DNA from 2 places in the Psychrobacillus sp. FSL K6-4615 genome. Region 1 is predicted to be linked to the other one. Evidence: riboswitches for the same ligand, from Rfam matches in the RefSeq annotation. Region 1 holds a riboswitch; the other holds the start of a gene.

Region 1 (8,372 bases):
CTTCAAGAAATGGAAGGCTTCATCAAAGTAGAGGTCGCTATTACTCAAGGACCAACTGAATATGATGAAATGAATGTAAATATGTACTGGGAGAAAGAAGAAAACTTCCAAGCATGGAAAGACAGTGATCTCTTCAAAGAATCGCATAAACGTCCCGAGTCTGGCTCTCCTGATGCTTCTAAAGAATCTCCACTTTTAGGTAATGAATTAATCATTTCTAAAGTTGCCGCTTCAATAGAAGCAATTTCCAAAAACTAAAATAAAAGTGGAGGACTCATCTTCTGAGTTCATCCACTTTTTTCATGTCTATTCGGTAAATCCCCTTTATATCTCGTAATATACATCCATTTGTTTCAAAAATCCGTCTCATAGGGGCATTTACTGTGTCTGTACTCCCTACATATATCTTGGCACCTAATGTTTTCAAAAGCTCTAAAGAAATAGCATGAAATATCTTTCCATATCCTTTTTGACGTTGCTCTGGAACTACCCCAAAGTAAAACATTCTACCTTCTTCTGTCGTGCCTTGTTCAATATGAGGAATACTAATACCGTAGTTCCTGCCATTTTGAGAAAAGATAAAACATTGATCTCGCCAATTAGTACCTAATTCAAGTTCTAATGACTCCATTATTTGACTGATAGAAAACAGCTTATTCTTGTTCGCTGAGCCACTCCTACATGCATCATACAATCTAGCAAAGTCAGAATCCGTAACTTGACTCTCAGAGAGAGCATCTACTTGAAAATCACTAGTATTTTTAAATGGTCCTTGTAGTGTCTTTGTGTACTCTACAATAGACGACACTTTTTTGAACCGACGTTTTAAAAGCCAATCCTCATTTTCTTCATCCATCAGAAGGGATAGATATGCTACTTTTTGTTCTTTCCACTCTGTTAATAATTGATCGAACGCAACTAAATAATCTATATTTGGAATATGGGATACTTTATGTTGATCCACAAGCCAGTATTCTCGTTCTTTTTTTATCAGATTGAAAAGGTCCACCTTTCGATTCCTCCATACTGTTATTAGCTTAATGTTCGTTTTAAAAATGTTTTAGTTCTTTCTTCCCTCGGGTTGTTGAAAATTTGTTCTGGAGGTCCCTCCTCAGCAATTACACCTTTATCCATAAAAACAACCCGATCGGCTACTTCTTTAGCAAACTCCATTTCATGTGTCACTATTAACATTGTAAGTCCCGTACTTGCTAACTCTTTCATCACTTTTAATACCTCTCCAACCATTTCTGGATCCAGTGCGGAGGTAGGTTCATCAAATAACATGACATCCGGTTCCATGGAAAGTGCTCTTGCTATAGCGACACGTTGCTTTTGACCACCTGATAGTTGCTTAGGCTTGGCATTTACATAATGATCCATTCCCACTACTTTTAAGTATTTTAACGCAATCTTTTCGGCATCCTCTTTAGAACGTTTTAATACCTTTACTTGACCTACCATACAATTGTTTAACGCATTATGGTTATTAAATAAGTTGAACTGTTGAAAAACCATTCCTAACTTTTTTCGGTAGGCATGGATATCATGTTTTTCATCTAAAATATTCTCTCCACGATAAATAATTTGACCGCCACTAGGCTTTTCCAACAAATTTATACAACGAAGTAAAGTAGATTTTCCTGATCCAGAGGAACCGATGATGCAAATAACCTCTCCTTTGTTCACTGAAAAATCTATGTCTCTTAAGACCTCATGATTTCCGAAGGATTTACTTAAATGTTGAACTTCGATGACATTTCCCATAGATTTCTCCTCCTTCGTTTAATCGATATTTGCATTATTTTTAGGTAACATAAGTTGCGGTGGCGGCTGACCAATCATACTGTAGTTTTCCGGGCCGTCTAATCTTCTCTCTATATATCGTAATATTAATGTTACTGTAAACGTCATGACGAAATACAAAATACATGCTATAAAGAATGGTTCAAAGTATTTAAAGCTTATACCTGCAACTGTTTTCGCTTGAAAATATAGTTCCGTAACACCTATTACATTCAAGACAGACGTATCTTTAATATTAATGATAAATTGATTGCCTGTTGCTGGTAAAATATTTCGGATGACTTGAGGTAGAACAACACTCCACATTGTTTGAACATGATTCATACCAATTGCTTGTGCAGCTTCGAATTGCCCCTTATCAATGGAAATAACACCGCCCCGTACAATTTCTGCCATATATGCACCCGTGTTGATCGAAACGATGAATATTGCTGCTGTTGTACGGTCCATATCTATCCCAAAAGCAAGCGCAGATCCATAGAATATTACCATGGCCTGTACGATCATCGGAGTTCCTCTAAAAAACTCAATATATGCAGAAAGTATTAGATTTACTACTTTTAACAAAATACGTTTCATTTTTCTTTCAGGTTTAGGAATTGTACGAATAACCCCTGCTAGCAAGCCAATAACTGCTCCAAAAATTGTACCAATAATTGATATTAATAATGTCATTCCTGCTCCACGAAGGAACATCGGCCAGTTATTAGTAATCATCGAAATAATATATTCAATGCTCATACATTTCCCCTCCTTTCTTAGAAAAGCCGCAGACGCTGCTGGCGTCTGGAGCTAGGTAGTTAATAATTAGAAAGTATATATTCCATATAAAAACCGACTGCAAAAAGATGCAGCCGGTATCACTTCACCCTTATTCTGCCGCTGGTTGGTTATTAATAGCAGCATCCATAATTTCTTGTCTTTCTTCTTCAGAAATTTCCGCTAAAATTTTATTGATATCTTCTGTTAATTTACTATCTTTTTTCAAGCCTACTGCTACTGCTGTATCCTCTTCTGCCGCTTTAAATCCATCCGTAAATTCAACCATTGCAAAGTTGGCATTAGCGGAAGAAGCACTAATTCCTTCTGGACGTTCAGACACATAACCATCAATAACTCCAGATTCTAATGCTACACGCATTGCAGAGAAATTATCAGATGCTGGTTGTTTTTGCACATCTTTGATTTGATCAATTACACCATAGTGAGAAGTATTTAACTGACCTGTAATTTTAGCACCACTAAAGTCTTGAATAGAAGTAGCCCCTTCAAAATTCCCACCTTTTTTCACTACCATAACAAAGTTGGAAGTATAGTAGTTTTCCGAAAAGTCGATTGTTTCTTTACGCTCTTCTGTAGGTGACATTCCCGCTATAATTGCATCAATTTTGTCTGATTGCAATGATGGCACTAGCCCATCCCACTCTGTTTTAACGATAACTAGTTCCTTTCCTAATCCATCCGCAATACGTTTAGCAATTTCCACATCATATCCACCAGCATACTCTGCGTTTCCATCAATCTTCACTCCACCATTGGAATCGTCTAGTTGAGTCCAGTTAAAAGGTGCATAACCTGCTTCTAAGCCTACTGTAAATGTATCAGGCGAATCTTTAGCTGTTGAAGATCCCGAAGTCTCTTTATCAGCCGTTCCACATGCCGCTAATAACAATGTAATAGATGCAAATATCGTTAAAAATGCTAATCTTTTTTTCATTCTAATTTCTCCCTTTTTATCAATATATGTTCTTGCCTATAAAAAAAGACAACTTGTACAAAAAAAGACCTGAGATGAACTCAGGTCGCAATATGTATAGTTGCCCAGGTCCTCTACTTTTCCCAAATGAGATAGCACACCATTATAAACCGGGATGTTTATAGTGGACAGTCCTGCAATTATTAACTACAGACCCAGCAAGTAATAACGAGTAATATTACAAACTTCGGCGACATTTCCTTCTCCCTAGCATCATAGCTTCTCAAACTCCACTAAGGACTGTTAAATATCGCGCCTCTACCTCACTACACTAAGTGAGGTTATATTCAATTATGTTTCATAGTTTACAATACACATATATTTCTGTCAACTGCCTCAGTATTAATACTTAGCTAGGTATATGTTATAATTAATGGTGGAAATATAAAAACAATGAGAATTTAGTTATTAATGTGTCTACTTACATTGGTAATTATTTTTTAAAGGAGAATGATATTATGAGATCTGTCCAAACTACAGATCACAAAGTAACAGAACAAATGGACTCAGATTATTCATTAGAAAAGGTACCCCGTAGCCAAAGAAATATGGGTTGGTTAAGTATAACCAATATTACATTCGGCATAGCCACTGCCATTTTTTACTTTCAAATGGGTAGTGTAATGGCTCTGCAATTTGGGGCACTAAATGCTATTATCTCCTCGATTTACGCAATAGTAGTTGCCGGTATATTAGGAACCTTCATTGCTTACTTATCCGCGAAATCTGGTATGAATGTCAATTTATTATCTAGAGGCGGTGGTTTTGGCTATATAGGTGCTTCCCTAACATCGTTCCTCTACGCGACAAACTTTATTATGTATTGTGCATTTGAAGGACTCATTTTAGTATCCGCGGTTCACACCTTCTTCCCTAACCTACAAGAATGGGCATTAATCATTTTCTTCGGTTTTATCGTTATACCTTTAAACTGGTTTGGAATTAAACAACTAGATAAGTTACAAAAGTGGTCTCTACCTATATTTGTAGTTTTCTTAATAACAGCAGTTGTTATATCATTTTATAAACCTTCCGTATTTGAAGGACCTTTTTGGACTTATTTACCTGAAGGCGTTCAAGTTGGAGGACAAGCCCTACTCCTTTGCATAGGTGTTCAACATGGAATAATGGGTCTAACAGCCCTACTAGCATCTGATTATGCTCGTTTTCTAAAACCAAAAGATATTAAAATTGGTTCGGTGGCAATCGGCTTTATTCCACAGATTTTCTGCTTCGGTATTATGGGGGGTCTTGGTATTTGGTTTGGTGTTCGCTTAGGTGAACCAAATCCAGGAGTTTATATTGTAATGCTTCTAGGTATTGGTGGAGCATTATTCACGATGCTAACTCAACTACGTATAAATATTACTAACATATATAGTAGTTCCCTATCGCTATCAAACTTTTTTGAAAACATTTTTAAATTTACACCTGGACGCAGATTTTGGGTGGTTGTAAGTGCAATTACTGCAATAATTCTAATGCTCGGTGGTATTGTAGATCATTTAGATACAGCTATGACATTTCAAGGAGTATTTTTGCTATCATGGGCAGCTATATTGGTGACCGATGCACTGGTCGTTAAAAAAGCTTTGAAAATTGGGAATGGTTATTATGAGGCTCGCCAGGAATTTCTCTACAAATGGAATCCTGTTGGAGTTGTATCTTTAATCGTTGCCAGTGGCATAGGTACATTTGCAGCATTAGGTTATATGGGTTCATTTTTACAAAGTACCGCTGCTTTCTTTGCAGCTATTTTAGCAGCAATTCTTACTGTTTTTATAGCAGTATTAACAAAAGGAAAATATTACAATAAAGGTGCTGCCGACGATATCTCCAAAGAGGATTATATTGCATAACAGTAGTTCCCCTTATTCACATTAAAAAAGTAATCCATTTTTGAGTTATTACTCAGGATGGATTACTTTTCACTTCTAGCATTTTCTTAGAAGAAAATTATAGTTAGTGAAAATAAGCTTAGCTTACCTTTAAAAGAATAATTTTAATCTATATTATCAACAGGAACTCAATCCTTCTTGTTACATGTTCACTTTCTTTTTTCTATACTATTGTTAACAACATTTGCTATATTGTGAATGGTATTTTCGAGAGAGTCTATTTTATTTTCAAAGCGATGTAATAAATAAATAGTGACTACAATAGGAAATCCAAAGTTTCCAATTAATTGTACGATGTTTTCCTCCCCAATCATGTGTACCCCCCTTTCCCTTTTATTTACCATTCCCAAACAATTGATATTCCCGTTGAGTAAAACCAATTAAAGTATGACTGTTGTATTGCTAAAACTTACTTGTCCAAAAACAATTTTATCTCACGTTAGTCTTCTTCCTCCTTTTTATTAATATTTTATTTAATTATACTAAATTTTTGTTATATTTAGAATGATTAAAGGTTGGGAAACATTACCTGAGTTCTTCCCTTATTACTATGTAACTCAACCTATTTTCCTATTTTAATGAAAATTTACTACTTCTAAATCAATTCGGATAATTATTGTATCAGTATTCTACAAATCTCTACAATATAATAAGTCTTTCTACAATTTAGTAGTCGTTTTTGGTCGAACGATTGAAAAAGGATATTTAGATTATTTCAAGAATTAGTACATTACTAATTCATAAGGGGTGAAGAAAATGAGTAGTATAGGTCATATAATAAAATCAGAAAGAATAGACCAAAGTATGAAACAAACCACATTGGCCAAAGGAATCTGCTCTACATCCTATTTAAGTAAAATAGAAAATAGTTTAACTGTTCCAAGTGAAGAAGTAGTAAATTTATTACTCAAAAAACTAGATATAGAAATAGATCAAGTGTCCAGTGAAAAGGAAAATAAAGTGATTACATCCCTATCCGAATTATACAAAATAGGAATTTTGAAGAGAGATAAAAACTTTATAAGGGGAGCTTTACAGAAATACACCGACGAAAAACTACACTTTTTACAACTAAATAATTATTACAGTTATCAACTTTACCTCTTCCGACTACTGTTAATACTAGATGAGAAGAAGGAAAACCTGGAGTCAATCTATAAGGCAATTGTACAAATAAAAGACGAGATAGACGAGAAAACAAAGTTTATTCTTAATTTGAATTTGGGGATTTATAGTTATTTAGAGGGGAATTACCAAGCTGCATTAAGCCGGTTAGAGCTTTCATTAGGACACTTAAATAAAGGGAGTATTGAAGAATGGGAATTAGCTGATTTCTATAATGTACTTAGTTTAACGTACTCAAAATGTAATGAATTTTTTAATGCAATTAATTACGCTTCCAAATCACTACTTTATTATAAAGATAATCTGTTATTCGAAAGAGCTATTGATAATTACATTGTTATAGGAATTGCCTATAAAAAAATGAGACAATTTCAAGAAGCGGAAAAGAACTATTATTTAGCGGCAAAGCTTGCGAAAGACTATAAATTGATTAACTATGAGGAGGTGATTTACCAAAACCTAGGGTCCTTATATGCCATACAAGGGTGTCCTGAAAAAGCAATTGAGTTTTATAAGCTTAGTTTAAAAATTAAAGAAGAAGACTGTAATGCGGAAGGATACTTACTAACAACTTTATCTATTATAAAAGAGTATTCCAAGCAATCTGACCATCAACAGGTTCTGCAATGGTGTCAAAAAGGATTAATAAAAATTGCTCAAGAAAAATCATCTACAAAAAATTACTTTGCTTATTTTTACCACCTTGAAATTTATAGTCATTACCTTAACCAAACGGAAGAACTTGAAATGGTATTAACCGAAGCTATAAGTTATTTTGAAAACGAACAAGATGGACGACATGTTCAAAAGTATTCTATATTATTGGCAGATTACCTTTTTAAACATCACAAGTTTAAAGCAGCAAGTATATATTATCAAAAAGCAAATCAGGTTTTATTTAAACAAAAATTTATTAAGAATTGGGAGGATTTATAAAATGAAAAAAAAGATTGTATTGCTAACCTTATCAAGTATTGTCGTCCTAGCTCTAAGCTTTACAACGAACATAAAACATATTAGCGAAGACGAAACTCCAAGACCAACATCTATAGACAATTCGTTTATTTAAAAAACTCAACATTTGAAGCACAGTTTCAAGTCAAGTCTTTAACGAAGCACACCATTCATTACTAAAATTTATCGTTAGAGCTTTTCTGAGACTACAAAAAACCGGTCATCCAATTGGATAACCGGTTTTTTTGTTTTGTCTCTAGAATATAGTGACCTTTTTCTATAAAAGATGTTACACCGTTTTCTTTAAAGAAAGATAATACGCTTCTTCTTTTTCTTGATCGAATCGGCCTTCCCACTTAGCCATAACGATCGTAGCTAGTGCATTTCCTACAACATTAACAACTGTACGAGCCATGTCTAGAAGACGGTCAATTCCGGCGATGAAGGCTAGACCTTCAAGTGGGATACCAACTGTTCCTAAAGTTGCCAGTAACACAACAAACGAAACCCCTGGAACTCCTGCAATACCTTTAGAAGTGACCATTAGAACTAGTACTAATGTAATTTGTTGAGAAATACTTAAGTCAATATTATACATCTGAGCTATAAAGATTGCTGCGATTGCTTGATACAACGTAGAACCATCCAAGTTAAACGAATATCCTGTTGGCACTACAAACGATACGATATCTTTTGGTGCTCCGAATTTCTCCATCTTCTCCATTACTTTTGGTAAAACTGTTTCTGAACTTGACGTTGAATACGCTAAAAGAAGTTCATCCTTTAGTACTTTTAGTAGATGGAATATATTGATTCCAACAAATTTTGCTATA
Region 2 (8,372 bases), 700 kb from region 1:
AGATATTAAGTGCATGTGAATGGATAATGTCAGCTAGTTCATAGCCTGTGAGGTCTGGCATCTCAATATCAGCAATAAGTAAATCAACGGATTGCTTTTTGATTTCTTCATAAGCTGTTGTCGCAGAAGTTGTCGCAAAAACTATCTCAACCTTTTCAATCATTGCGATAATCCCTTGTAATTTATCTAAATCTATTTGTCTGTCATCAACTAGTCCTACTCTCATATTATCTCCCCTTATACCTTATTAATTTTACACTAAAATGAATTTTCTGGCATAAGTTACTTTGTTTTACCCGTTTGGCGACCTCAAATGGCTCTTTCGCGACATCTTCGCAGACAGCCACTGCTTTCCTTAGTAAGATAAAGACAATAAATAACAGAGGTGAAAAATATGATCCATATACAAGAAGTAACAAAGCAGTTCTCTGAAAAAAAGAAGTACGTAACAGCTTTAAAGCATGTTTCTTTAAAAATTGAAGAAGGTGAAGTTCTCGGACTACTTGGTGAAAATGGAGCTGGGAAAACAACTTTACTCCGTTCAATCGCTACACTCATTCAACCCTCGAGTGGTGAAATTCAAGTTGATGGCTTTGATACAGTGAAAGAATCTGATGAAGTAAAAAAAAGACTCGGAGTATTATTCGGAAGTGAGACAGGTTTGTACGATCGTCTAACAGCAAGAGAGAACCTAGAATACTTTGCCTCCTTGTATGGCTTAGGCGCACATGAGACAAAAGTGCGTATTGAAAAGCTAGCAAAAACTTTTGGTATGCGCGACTACTTAGATCGTAGAGTAGGTAGTTTTTCGAAAGGAATGCGACAAAAAGTAGCCATTGCACGAACGATTCTGCATGATCCCGATATTATTCTTTTTGATGAACCGACTACAGGTCTTGATATTACATCTTCGAGTGTATTTCGCCAACTCGTTCATCAGCTAAAAGGGGAAGGCAAAACGATTATATTCTCTAGTCATTATGTAGAAGAAATAACCACGCTTTGCGATCGAGTGGCAATGATTCATAAAGGTGAATTAGTATATGAAGGAACTCTTGAAGAACTTTATAGAGAAGAAAATAACCAGGACTTAAACTATATCTTTATGAGTAAGTTAGTGCGAGGAGGACAAAAGGATGCTTAATATTTTAAAAAAAGAATTGAAAGATAGTTTTCGAGATCGTAGAACTTTACTTCTTACAGTATTGCTTCCATTGGTACTCATGAGTGCACTTGTGTTCTTCTATGAAAATTTATTAGCTAGTGATGAAGATGAAACTTACGGGATTGTCGTAAATGAAGAGCAACTTGAATTCGCAAAGCAATTACTCACTTCTTATGACAATATGGAAGTGACAGGTGTTGCAAATGTGGAAGAAACTATTGCGAATGGCGATGCAATAGCTGGAGTAATAATTCCATCTGACTTTGAACAACAAATAACAACCGAGAATACACCAACTATTCAAGTACTTGGTGATTTATACAGTCAAAAAAGCGCGCTTGCAGCTAGTTATATTGAGTCTGCATTTGGACAATATAATCAACAAATTGTTGCGGAACGTTTACAACAAAATAAATTAGATAGTGAACTATTAACACCCTTTACAATTCAACAAGTTCAAACGGTGGAAGGTGATTCATCTATGATGTTAATTGCATTCTTAGTTCCGTTAATGTTATCGGTTGCAGTAGGTATAGGAGTTGGCCCATCAGCTTCGGATTTAGTCGCTGGTGAAAAAGAACGTCGGACAATGGAAGCTTTATTGATGACTCCAGTGAACCGTAGTGCTCTATTATTAGGAAAATGGATAACCATGGTGATTATAGCAAGTTTGACAGGCATCATTACCTTGCTCATTGTCACAGTGGAGATTATATTCTTTACTGAGAAATTAAAGGAAGGTTTGGCATTTGAAAACAATGAAGCAATATGGATAGCAGTGGTAGCACTATTAGTAATAATAGCCTTTGCTGCACTTATGGCATCTGCCCTAATGGTAACAAGTATTTTAGCGAAAACGGTAAAAGAATCTCAAAGTTATGGAACACCAGTGACAATGATTGTTATGTTGCCAGCGTTACTTACGTCAAGTTTAGGGTTAAATGAATTATCAACTATACATTTTGTAGTGCCCCTAATGAATTTATTTACAATCTTCAAAGAGTTATTTTTTGGTGTGTTGAATGTAGAACATATTTTACTGACACTAAGCAGTAATATTCTATTAGCAATTATTATTTTCTTTATCGGGCGTGTGCTATTTATGAAAGACCGTTGGATTTTATCTAACTGACAACTTATTACCGTCTTCAAAAAAAGCACCATGAACTGCAGCTCATTCGGCTCACAGTTCATGGTGCTATTGTACTTTTTGGGGGTTACTTTCTACACTCTATAGAAAATTGTCTTAATTACTTTCAACTTCACCAGCTGATTCCCATCTATCTATTTCTGCACGAACAATTGGTGCCACTTCTTTGCCAAGTAGTTCAATTGCTTTCATCACGTCTTCATGAGGCATTGATCCAACTGGTACATGCAGCATAAAGCGAGTAATACCCACATTTTTACGTAAGAAAATAATCTTTTCAGCTACTGTCTTCACATCTCCAACGTATAAAGCACCTTCCAAGCTACGTGCATCATCGAATGTCGAACGAGTATACGGACCCCATCCGCGCTCTCTTCCTATAACGTTCATTGCTTGCTGTGTTGGTGCGAAAAATTTTTCTACTGCAATATCCGTAGATTCTGCCACAAACCCGTGCGAGTGCGATGCAACCGTTAACTTCGATAAATCATGTCCTGCTTGAGTCGCGGCTTTCTTATACAGTTTCACAAGTGGCTCAAACTGGAGTGGGCTACCTCCGATAATTGCCAACACTAGTGGCAATCCAAGGAATCCAGCTCGAGCAACAGATTGCGGTGTTCCACCGCTCGCAATCCAAACGGGAAGTGGGTCTTGTACGGGACGTGGATAAACCCCACGATTCTGAATCGCAGCTCGATGCTTACCACTCCATGAAACCATTTCAGACTCACGTATTTTTAAGAGTAAATCTAACTTTTCTTCATACAATTCATCATAATCCTTTAAATCATATCCAAAGAGTGGGAAAGATTCGATAAAGGAACCGCGCCCTGCCATGATCTCTGCTCGACCATTGGAAATAGCGTCTAATGTAGAAAATTCCTCAAATACTCGTACTGGATCATCCGATGAAAGTACTGTTACAGCACTAGTTAGTCTTATATTCTTCGTCCGTGACGCAGCTGCAGCCAGAAGAACAGCGGGCGCGGAAGCCGCGTAATCCTTGCGATGATGTTCTCCTACACCGAATACATCTAGCCCAACTTCATCTGCTAATACTATTTCTTCCACAACCTCACGAATACGCTCCGCATGGCTAATTACTTTTCCAGTTTTTACATCTGGAGTGGTTTCCACAAACGTTGTTATACCAATTTCCACTTAATTTTTCCCCCAATCATTATTGCGTTCAATTGTTTATATAAGGATGCTTTCGGCCTTAATGATACCTTATTATCCTATTTATATTCAATTTATCAGTTTCATTGGAGAAAGAGGATTTTGGAAAGATATTCTGTTTCACGGGTAAAAATAACTCGAGAGAGAGTATGTAAGGAACCATCTGCTAGTATTCAATAGAGTGAACGCCAGTAATACTCAGTAACCCTTGTCCTCAAGCATCCTCTCTCTTCTTCACTTCACTCATTAAATAATCGACAAACAGATCATCCCTTACTAAAGCTGCCTCATAGTTTCTCTTTAAGAAACGTTCGCCATCTTCAAAGCTTGTAAAGGTTTGTTCTAATTCGATTTTATTTTTTTCGAGAATCCAATCTTGATCATTTTTAGAATATAAGATGAACGTGTCATTATTTCTATTTTTATAAAACGAACCGAAAGCCGATTGTTTCAAATTATACTGATTTCTTTTTGCATCTTCTGGTATTGAGGACAGATGGAAAGTGTCCAAAACAAATAACTTATATGCTTCCTCCGTTAAAGTACATCCTGATGCTTTTTGATGTCCTCCGCCGCCGAACTGTCCAGCAACTTCAGAAACATCGACATGATCATAAATTGTACGAAGAGAAATTCTTTTTCCTCCCATGATTACAATTGCGATGTAATCGAGATGTGGAAACTCTTTGCCAAGTTCATTACCTAACTCCGAATGATACGTTTCTGCATAGACCACCCCAGCAATATGGTCTCCCACTTTTGCCTGTACAATCTCTCTTTTCTTGCGACGAATATAGCGATCAATCTTCTCGGATTCCATTTTCAATATTTTCTTTTCAAATTCATCAAAATCAAAATGGTCACTCGTACGAAGTCGTTCCATTATTTTTTCTTCAAATTCTTCCATCGATATTAAATAGAACAATGAGTTTAGGGAATGTGCCTGATGATTCCCGTTCTTTTCCCATTCCCATGTATCATACTGTCTAACTAATTCTACAAATTCTGTTACTGCAGCAGTTGGTTCCAATAATTTGTTGGATACAAGGTACTCATATAATAAGGATGTGGCAGAAGTTAATTTGCCTTCCTGATCTTCCACTAAAATATATCCCCATTCATAATCATTAAAGTGCAACGCTGATTTATGATGATCGATTAGTTGTACCTTCCCATTTGCATTGTAAAAATCATTTAATTTTTTTTCATTATCCCCGTTCGGCGTCAAATCCGTTACGAATAAAAATGTATCAGGTTCATCATTTTCTAAAAAATATTCAATCTCCCGATTAAGAGATGAAATCGAATTATAGCGCACCTTTACATTCTCACCAAATGCTAGCTTTGCTAAAATACCACATCCGACACCATCTAAATCATTATGGGACAATAATTTATACATTCTCTTCACCTCTTATATAGTATGGTTTTTACATACGAAACTTATTAATAAACTAATTTAAAAGTTATTTGGGTCAACTTCAAATTACTTTTATCAATATAAAATTGGACTCCGTTGATTGTAGCGCAAGGTGGCGACTCCAGTGACGAGGAGTGAAGCCATATCCGCGGAAAGCGTCCACCTGGAGTGAAGATCAACTTTGACGGATTTTACTACTTAATATTTATTTTACAGGTAAACTGTTGCAATAGTATTAAAAGTCATGTATTATTTTAATAATTAAATATTCTCTTATTTCAATTATATTTGAAGTAAGGATAGAGGCGCAAAAACCATTAGTACACAATTAGAGGATAATGAGATCCTAGGACATTTGTGGAAAGGGGAATTTGCCGAAGTTGAAAGAATCTCATTTTTCTTGAAGCTGGTTCAGCTGTTGAACAAACACTGAATTGTCATATAGGAGACTATATGGAGGGCTATCTTACGCACAGAAATATTACTCTATTTCTACTGCAACAACGAGCCCTCGTTGTTGCTTTTTCGCGTTTACTTAACTTGACTACCAAACAAATATCAAGTTAAGCCTCCGGTGGATGTCACAGACTTTGGAGTTAATTGCGCTAGCGCAATTCAAAATCTGGACGCAATTACACCGAAGTGTAATTGATGAAGCCCTTCTCCCTGAATTTTTAATAATAAATTATAGGATGTGGAGAAGTTATGAATTTCGGACAAATATTAACGGCTATGGTTACTCCTTTTGATCATAATGAGGATATAGATTTTCCAGCTACAAGAAACTTAATAAATTACTTAATCTCCAATGGAACACAAGGTTTGGTTGTGTCTGGAACAACCGGAGAGTCTCCGACGTTAACTGATGAAGAAAAAGTACAGCTGTTTAAATTTACAGTTGAAGTTGTGAATGGTAGAGTGCCGGTTATTGCTGGAACCGGCTCATATAGCACAAAAGCTTCTATCAATTTAACAAAACAGGCTACTGATGCTGGTGTCGATGGTATTATGCTTGTTGTTCCTTATTATAACAAACCATCTCAAGAAGGCTTGTACCAACACTTCCAAACAATTGCTGCAACAACATCATTGCCGATTATGCTATACAATATTCCAGGTCGAAGCGTGGTCAACATGTCATTAGATACCGTCATCCGACTTTCTGAGATTCCGAATATCGTTGCTATCAAAGAAGCGGGCGGCAATTTGGACACTATGTCTGAGATTATTAGTAATACTCGTGAGGACTTTTCGCTGTATAGTGGTGATGACGGTTTAACAATTCCGGTACTATCAATTGGTGGAACGGGTGTTATTTCCGTAGCTTCGCATATTATAGGAAATGAAATGCAAGCAATGATCGCAAAGTTCAATAATGGCAATGTAAGAGAAGCTGCAATGGATCATCGCAGACTATTGCCTGTCATGAAAGCATTATTTGCAGCCCCAAATCCTACACCTGTTAAAACAGCATTGAATTTAAAAGGTGTTCCCGTGGGTGGAGTTCGCCTACCTATGGTTCCTTTAAATGCTGAGGAGCTTACTACTTTAAAGGAAGTATTAACTACACTACCAGAAGGCGTAAAGTCTTAAAAAGAGCGAATTCCAACTACTGGAATTCGCTCTTTTTTAATTTAACTTCTATATTTAACCGCTAAGCCTTTAAGGAATTTGCGCGCAAAATTGTCTCCGCATTCTTTATAATTACGATGACCTGGTTTTCGTAAAATAGCTCCAAGCTCACCTTTTGAAACTACAATACCACCATCATGCAACACATCTAGCATATCTTCTGTTGTTAATTGTAGAGCTACTTTAAGCTTTTTCAACAGCATATTATTCACGTGATCCTTCTGCTGTACAACTGGCTCCGTATCTGCTGGCTGTTCCGGTTTTGGATCCTGCTTGCCTCTTTTATGTGTGATTAGTCCATTCAAAAACGATTCTAACATTTTATTATTACACTTTATGTGGTTTTCATCCTCTACTACTTCTTCCTCTTCACTTTCCTCTTTTGCTTTGGTAAGAATTTTGAGAACTTCCTCTTTAGTTACTTCCATACCGCCAAGTTTAAATACCTCTACCATATCCTTATTCTTTATATCAAGGGCATATCTCAATCTGATTAATATATCATTATTTTCCATTTATAAACCTCCCAATGTCCGCATAAGTAGATATCATACGGAACTAATCATTACTAGAATAGCACAATGTGAGCTAGTATAAAAAAACTGGAAGAGAAATTTTTCATTTTCTCCACCAGTTTGATTTCATTTGCCTATGAATTGAAATCATATATTTGACCTTTTATCAAATAAGCTGTGCTTTCAGCGATATTCGTAATATGGTCTGCTGTTCTCTCTAAAAAGCGATTAACAAATAATAATTGTACAAGCTGACTTGTTTCTTCTGGATGTTCACTTAGATAAGCAGTAAGTTTTTTATATGTCTCTCTACTATATTGATCTACATTGTCCTCTAAATCTCCCACTTCTTTAGCAAGCAGGATATTTTCCTCTAAGAATGATTGTAATGCTTTTCGAAGCATTTCGATCGATATATCTTTCATCTTTTCTAGATGGGTAATATCTAGTAAAGATTCAGTATTGCCGATTTTAATCGTTGCTTTTGCAATATTTACAGCAAAATCTGCGACCCGTTCAATTTCAGATGAAATTTTAAGGACACCAATTATTTCACGTAAATCTCTGGAAACAGGTGATTCTTTCGCTATCATCCATATGGAGAACTGATTTACTTCTATTTCAAGATTATCAATCGCTGTATCTCCTTCAATTACTTTTAGAGCAATCTCCACATCCTGTGTTTTTAACGCCTTAAAAGATTTTTCTAGAGCGACAACTGAGAGTTCACCCATTTCGATAATCTTACTCTTTAGTTCTTCTAAATTATTTTCAAAGTTTACACGAATACCCATTGGTAACCTCCTATTATCCAAATCGACCTGTAACATAGTCTTCTGTTCTCTGATCCTGTGGGGTGGAGAAAATATTATCTGTATCATCGTATTCTACTACTTCTCCATTTAAGAAAAATGCGGTTTTATCGGAGATTCTAGCAGCCTGTTGCATGTTATGTGTCACAATAACAATTGTATAATCTTCTTTCATATTGGTGATTAGTTCTTCTATTTTTAGAGTAGAAATCGGATCTAATGCGGAAGTAGGCTCGTCCATTAAAATAATATCAGGTTTCATCGCTATTGCACGAGCAATACATACACGTTGTTGCTGACCACCTGACAATCCTAGGGCCGATGTTTTAAGACGATCTTTTACTTCATCCCAAATTGCTGCACTACGTAAACTTTCTTCTACAATTATATTTAATTCTTTTTTGTTTTTAATACCTTGCATTTTTGGTCCGTAAGCCACGTTGTCATAAATACTCATAGGAAATAGATTTGGTTTTTGAAATACCATTCCTACCTTCGT

The links. A riboswitch is a leader RNA that binds a small molecule or an ion and turns the genes downstream of it on or off. The one in region 1 is predicted to bind lysine.
Region 2: another riboswitch for lysine. It lies ahead of dapA (4-hydroxy-tetrahydrodipicolinate synthase); the one in region 1 lies ahead of MKX53_RS18435 (transporter substrate-binding domain-containing protein).

Annotation. Positions count from the first base shown of each region.
Region 1 covers NZ_JBBOYQ010000001.1:3,635,052-3,643,423, forward strand. The annotation lists gene MKX53_RS18415 (heme oxygenase) at 1-258, shown strand, start outside; gene MKX53_RS18420 (hypothetical protein) at 275-1,009, opposite strand; gene MKX53_RS18425 (amino acid ABC transporter ATP-binding protein) at 1,033-1,767, opposite strand; gene MKX53_RS18430 (amino acid ABC transporter permease) at 1,786-2,547, opposite strand; gene MKX53_RS18435 (transporter substrate-binding domain-containing protein) at 2,678-3,523, opposite strand; lysine riboswitch at 3,648-3,831, opposite strand; gene MKX53_RS18440 (purine-cytosine permease family protein) at 4,021-5,421, shown strand; gene MKX53_RS18445 (YvrJ family protein) at 5,610-5,804, opposite strand; gene MKX53_RS18450 (helix-turn-helix domain-containing protein) at 6,217-7,521, shown strand; gene gltP (glutamate/aspartate:proton symporter GltP) at 7,829-8,372, opposite strand, start outside.
Region 2 covers NZ_JBBOYQ010000001.1:2,934,529-2,942,900, forward strand. The annotation lists gene MKX53_RS14750 (LytR/AlgR family response regulator transcription factor) at 1-226, opposite strand, end outside; gene MKX53_RS14755 (ATP-binding cassette domain-containing protein) at 395-1,144, shown strand; gene MKX53_RS14760 (ABC transporter permease) at 1,137-2,297, shown strand; gene MKX53_RS14765 (LLM class flavin-dependent oxidoreductase) at 2,412-3,476, opposite strand; gene MKX53_RS14770 (DHH family phosphoesterase) at 3,709-4,896, opposite strand; lysine riboswitch at 5,207-5,386, shown strand; gene dapA (4-hydroxy-tetrahydrodipicolinate synthase) at 5,620-6,507, shown strand; gene MKX53_RS14780 (YehS family protein) at 6,549-7,061, opposite strand; gene phoU (phosphate signaling complex protein PhoU) at 7,196-7,855, opposite strand; gene pstB (phosphate ABC transporter ATP-binding protein PstB) at 7,869-8,372, opposite strand, start outside.